Regions from separate parts of the Gottfriedia sp. NPDC057948 genome, predicted to be linked through region 1. Evidence: predicted binding sites of a transcription regulator. Region 1 holds the regulator's gene; the other holds the start of a gene.

Region 1 (3,218 bases):
TTTGCCATGAAAATGACCTCCTTATAATATAAAAAATTTATTTTTTAATTTAAGTATTTTTATTTTATTAACCTATGATTGCAAGTATATCGTTTTCGCGAAGTACTAAGTATTCAGTGCCACCGTACTTAACTTCTGTTCCTGAATATTTAGAGAAGATAATGCGGTCACCTACAGATACTTCTAAAGCTACGCGCTCACCATTTTCAAGTACTCGGCCAGTACCTACTGCAACAACTTTGCCTTCTTGTGGCTTTTCTTGTGCACTACCTGGTAACACGATACCACTAGCAGTTTTTTCTTCAGACTCAACAAGCTCAATTACAACACGATCACCTAATGGCTTTAACATGTGTAATACCTCCTCAATAATCAAATCATTATTTTTTAGCACTCATGTATATTGAGTGCTAACACAATTATTAGTTTAAATAATATCAAAAAATTTTGCAAGCCCGAAGCAGGCACTTTTCTTGTCGAAATTTAATAAGTTTTTTTCTTTACAATCAAAAGTAAAATAAAAAGTGAAAATTTCTTTTAAGAAACAAAAGAAACGAGTAAAATAATGTACGTGTTGTTATAAACCTTTGGGTTCTGAAAAATATCAACACAAAGGAGCTATCGTATTGAAAACTAGAGATTTATGGATTTTATTAACGTATGTCGTTCTTCAATATTCAGCGGTATTTGGGGTGCCCTATTTATTAAATAGTAACTTATACGTTGGAGTGGATCAGAAAACAGCTTCTCTTGAAGCGGTGGCATTATGGGGTTGTATTAGTTTCATAAGTGGATTAATTATCATACTTATCTTATTACATAAGCCAATTTATGAAGGAATTAAAAACCTAAAAACTAATTATCGTACAATAATAAATTGGGTTATTTTAGGTTACTTCATAACAATGCTAACTCAAATTGTCTGTAATTTAATTTTAATTTATGTACTTGATTTACATAAAGGCTCAGAAAATACTCAAAATATCATAAACATCGCTAAGCTTAACCCGGCTTTTATTATCATCCCAAGTTTAGTTGCACCCATTTTAGAAGAGATTATTTTTCGTCGTATTATTTTTAAAAGGCTATATAATCGTTTACCATTTATTATTTCTGCTGGAATTAGTTCAGCGATCTTTTCGCTTATGCACGGTGACTTGCCCTTCTTTTTATCATACTTTTTAATCGGTTTTGTATTTTGTTATCTGTATAAACGAACAAACTCAATTATGGTACCAATCTTAACACATATGTTAATGAACTCTTTTGTTGTTTTTCAGCAGATCAATTTACATTAAAACCAAAACCCCCAAATTCTTTGGGGGTTTTTATTTTGATATGAATTTATTGTTGTAAAAAATATGCCAATGTTTGCAGTTCAACTGCTAAGTCTATATGATGAATGCGAATTTGTTCTGGTACACTAATTCGTGCAGGTGTGAAATTTAAGATTCCTCTAATATTTTTTCCATTTAATCGATCAGCTATTGATTGTGCTACAGGTGCAGGAACAGTTAAAATAACGATTTGAATATCTTCATTCATAACTTCCTCTAGATTATCTAGATTATAAACGGGTACTCCACCTATTTCAGTACCGATTTTATTTGGATCAATATCAAATGCCATCTCAATTTTTGTATTATTATTTTTTATAAAATTATAATGTAAGAATGCAGTTCCTAAATTACCAACACCAATTAATGCAACTTTCATAACTTCATGCTGGTTAAGCGCTTTCGAGAAAAAAGTTAATAAATAGTTTACGTTATAGCCATAACCTTTTTTACCAAGTGCTCCAAAATATGAAAAATCTCTTCTGATTGTAGCGGAATCTACCTTTACTGCTTCACTTAACTCTGCTGAAGAAACTCTTTGTTTACCTGATAAAGACAAATTCTTTATAAAACGGTAATATAAAGGTAGACGTTTAGCAGTAGCTTGTGGAATTTTAATTTGTTCCGAATCCATTTTTTAATCCCCCACTTACTGTAATTCTTTTTACTATGGTGTGTATTTTGACTTTATTTTAGTAATAAAGTACTTGTTCTAATGTAAAATATACACTATATTTAAGAATTTTGACAGTCTACAGTTACATACATAAAAAATTTTGCAATGAGGTGTTATCCATGATTCTTTTACAAGTAAATAATGTCTCAAAGTATTTTGGTAGTGACATTATACTTTCAAATATAAAATTAGAAGTTCAAACGAGTGATCGAGTTGCCATTGTTGGGCGTAATGGTGCGGGAAAATCTACATTATTGAAAATCATAGCAGGCGAAATATCCTATGATGGCCGTGAAATAAATAAACCTAAAGACGTTACTGTAGGCTACCTAGCCCAAAACTCTGGTTTACAAAGCGATAAAACGATTTGGGAAGAATATTATTCTGTATTTAATCATTTAGTAGAGATGCAGGACAATATGAGAAAATTAGAAGTTAAAATGACTAGGGAGGAGGTCTACTCTAATCAAGCCGTTTATGACAAGGTTATGAATGAATATGATCATCTTCAATATACTTTCAAAGAAAACGGTGGTTACCAGTTTGAAGCAGATATTCGTTCAATAATTAGTGGTTTAGGTTTTAGTAATGAAGATTACGAAAAAAAAATTTCTTCGTTAAGCGGTGGACAAAAGACGAGACTGGCATTAGGTAAGCTATTATTGACAAAGCCTGATTTGTTAATCCTGGATGAGCCTACGAACCATTTAGATATTGACACTCTAAGTTGGTTAGAGCGCTACTTACAGTCATACCCTGGTGCTGTATTAATCGTTTCCCACGATCGATATTTCCTTGATCAAGTTGTTAATATTGTTTATGAAATATCTAATCATAAGCATCAACGATTTGTTGGTAATTATAGTAAGTACCTTGATCTAAAAGCAGCTCAATATGAACAAGAGTTAAAACAGTTCGAAAAGCAACAAGATGAAATCTCTAAACTTGAAGATTTTGTGCAACGTAATATTGCGCGTGCTTCAACTACCAAAAGAGCTCAAAGTCGTAGGAAACAATTAGATCGTATGGTTCGATTAGACAGGCCACTTGGAGACGAATCTTCGGCTAATTTTTCATTTACAATTGAAAAACAAAGTGGTAATGATGTGTTGTCTGTACAAGATTTATTTATTGGCTATGATCGTATCCCAACAATTGATGAGCCGATGAGATTCGTACTGAATCGAGGCGATAGTGTTGCTTTA
Region 2 (3,218 bases), on a different contig from region 1:
ACTATCTGAAGGTAATTTATTAGAAAATGTATTCTCTATTGATAATTTAGGTAAGATAAAATATTGGTATAAAGTATTATTAAATAAATGATTGTGTTGAATAGATAGTTTTGTATCAGCATGTGTATGTGTATTAAAAATTAGAGATCCAATTAAAACAGTCAATGTAATTGTTTTTTTCATTTGAAAATCCTCCAATTAAAATTATTGTGTTGTGTTCCTACTGAGAAGAACAATTTAAGTCTAACAAATATCTATACAAAGAATCGTTTCATTATTGAATTGAGTAATTTCTTAAATAAAACGACGGAGTTTGGTAATTGTTTTTACTAACTTTTCAAAACATATTATTATTCTGATCAAATACAAAAAAGAGCCGTTCTTTCCGATTTAGTGAAAGAACGGCTCTTTTTCGTGTGAATTGGTGAATTTAGTCTTTAATACATACTATAGAAATTTTTTCTTTTCTCTTAAAATAACTGCTAAGAAAGTAAATACTATTGAGTAACAAAATATAATAAAACTTGGGATTTTTAATTGATAACTTCTTGAAATAGAATAAGATATCTTATAATAACCTTGCTTTATCATATAAATGGACATTAAAAAGTAAATTACAAAAATTATTAATAACAATTGCTTACTTAATAGTAGATAATCATATTTTCGGAATAAAAATATTAGTAAGGCTATATAAGAAATACCAATTAATATAAGCAAATAGATAACATAAGTTTGATCATCATATATAGTAATTATTTTAATTCACTCCTAAATTAAATCTTAAGTAAAATGTACTATACATTTTTGGTAGTAGGAGTTTCTAAAATGAAATAAACGGGTTCTAATATACAATTAGCAAGAGCTTACTTTAAAAAAGAATATATGCAGAAAATGTTTGATTTACTTTGCAATTGCACCGCGATTCAGTACTTGACTACAGTTTGTTCTAAAGTAAATTCTAACTTTTGTTGCTCCTTGCGGTATTGTTCCACCAATAGTAGTTAACCCTGCTGAGAATTTATTAACTGTAGAAGGAGTTATTTTATCTGAGGATACTCTAATAGTGGGATCGCCTATATCACAAGTAGCATCTGTTCCAATATACAATCTTAATTTCATCACCTGATTTTAAATTTAAGTCTCCAATAAGAAAAAAGGAGTAATTATTTTATCATAAAAAAGTAATTTTAACTTAGAATGTGAATTGTGTCACAAAATAGACAATTTATAGACACGATTTAGACAAATAAGATTAAGTCAAAACCCCTTTAGAAAAGTAAACTATAAGTAACATGAGTACCATTAAGTGGTTCTCTAAAAATTACTTAATGAATTATTTGTGAAAAAATGTTCAAAGTATGCTCAGGTTTATTGAAAATTTTTTTGAAATGATTTTTATCCTAAGGGGGATGTACTGTGAGTGTGTTAGAGCTTGCAAGAATACAATTTGGTTCCACTACAATTTTCCATTTTTTATTTGTACCACTTTCAATAGGTTTAGTATTTATGGTAGCAATCATGGAAACATTGTATGTTTTTCGAAATAAAGAAGAATATAAAAAGTTAACAAAATTTTTTGGGCACTTATTTTTAATTAATTTCGCAGTTGGTGTTGTGACAGGTATTATTCAAGAGTTTCAATTCGGTATGAACTGGTCTGAATATTCCCGTTTTGTTGGGGATGTTTTTGGAGCACCACTGGCAATTGAGGCACTTTTAGCATTTTTTATGGAGTCTACATTTTTAGGGATTTGGATATTTGGTTGGGAAAAACTTAATAAAAAAATTCATTTAATGTGTATTTGGTTAGTTGCTTTCGGAACGTTAATGTCTGCGTTTTGGATTTTAGCAGCCAATTCTTTCATGCAGGAGCCAGTAGGCTTTGCGATTAAAAATGGTCGTGCAGAAATGACCGACTTCTTAGCAATCATTACAAATCCACAACTTAAAGTTGAGTTTCCTCACACAATTGCTGGAGCATTAGCAACTGGAGCGTTATTTGTTGCGGGTGTAAGTGCGTATAAAATCTTAAAAAAACAGGAAACAGAATTATTTAAAAAAGCATTTAATCTTGCAATGGTGTTCGCGCTAATTGCAGGAATTGGTGTTGCATTTAGCGGACATTCTCAAGCGAAGCATTTAATGAAAACTCAGCCGATGAAAATGGCTGCAAGTGAAGGTTTATGGAAAGACAGCGGTGACCCTGCAAGCTGGATGGTCTTTGGTCTGATTGATTCGAAAAAGAAAGAAAATAAATACGAGGTAGAAGTACCATATTTATTAAGTTATCTAGCTTATGAGAAATTTGAAGGTAAAGTACCTGGTATGAATACTTTACAAAAACAATATGAGAAAATATATGGTCCTGGAAATTATATTCCACCAGTTAATACGACTTTTTGGAGCTTTAGAATTATGGCAGGAGCAGGAATGGTCATGATTTTAATGTCGATGCTAGGTTTATATTTTAGTTATCGTAAAAAATTAGAATCAAAAAATCTATTCTTAAAGGCATCAATTTTACTAATTTCTTTACCATTTATTGCAAATACAGCTGGATGGGTTATGACAGAAATAGGTCGCCAACCATGGACAGTATTCGGTTTAATGACTACTGCTGCATCTGTATCACCAAATGTTTCAAAAGGATCACTGATTTTTTCAATCACAACATTTACAACAATGTATGCAATTTTAGCAGCTGTTTTAGTTTACTTGTTTGTAAAAGAAATTAAAAAAGGAACACATCATGTTGAAACTGAAAAAGTTCCTACGGTCGATCCGTTTGAAAGGGAGGCGACAATTGTATGATTGCGTTAAATGAATTATGGTTTTTACTCGTAGCAGTATTATTTATAGGATTCTTCTTCTTAGAAGGCTTCGATTTTGGGGTAGGTATATCTACAAAGCTACTAGCCAAAAATAATACTGAAAGAAGAATCTTAATAAACACAATTGGACCGTTTTGGGATGCAAATGAAGTGTGGTTATTAACGGCAGGTGGAGCAATTTTTGCAGCATTCCCGAATTGGTATGCAACGATGTTTAGTGGATACTATATTCCGTTTGTATTTGTATTAATAGCATTAATCGGACGTGGTGTTGCTTTTGAATTTAGAGGCAAAGTTGAAAACTCTAAATGGACAAAGGCTTGGGATTGGGTCATATTCTTCGGAAGTTTATTACCACCATTTTTATTCGGTGTATTATTCTCA

Evidence for each region. The regulator Rex, encoded in region 1, represses fermentation and respiration genes when NADH is low (regulators of the CRP and FNR family bind a similar motif). The targets are predictions, from matches to a motif close to TTGTGAAATATTTCACAA.
Region 2: a site for Rex is predicted at 1,201-1,218, ahead of ACFVRR_RS06180 (cytochrome ubiquinol oxidase subunit I). Genes of this name have one in related genera too.

What each region holds. Positions count from the first base shown of each region.
Region 1 covers NZ_JBHVPN010000031.1:4,159-7,376, reverse strand. The annotation lists gene groL (chaperonin GroEL) at 1-8, opposite strand, end outside; gene groES (co-chaperone GroES) at 68-352, opposite strand; gene ACFVRR_RS23665 (CPBP family intramembrane glutamic endopeptidase) at 627-1,298, shown strand; gene ACFVRR_RS23660 (redox-sensing transcriptional repressor Rex) at 1,345-1,971, opposite strand; gene ACFVRR_RS23655 (ABC-F family ATP-binding cassette domain-containing protein) at 2,133-3,218, shown strand, end outside.
Region 2 covers NZ_JBHVPN010000002.1:479,822-483,039, forward strand. The annotation lists gene ACFVRR_RS06170 (CAP domain-containing protein) at 1-183, opposite strand, end outside; gene ACFVRR_RS06175 (hypothetical protein) at 904-1,122, opposite strand; gene ACFVRR_RS06180 (cytochrome ubiquinol oxidase subunit I) at 1,420-2,814, shown strand; gene cydB (cytochrome d ubiquinol oxidase subunit II) at 2,811-3,218, shown strand, end outside.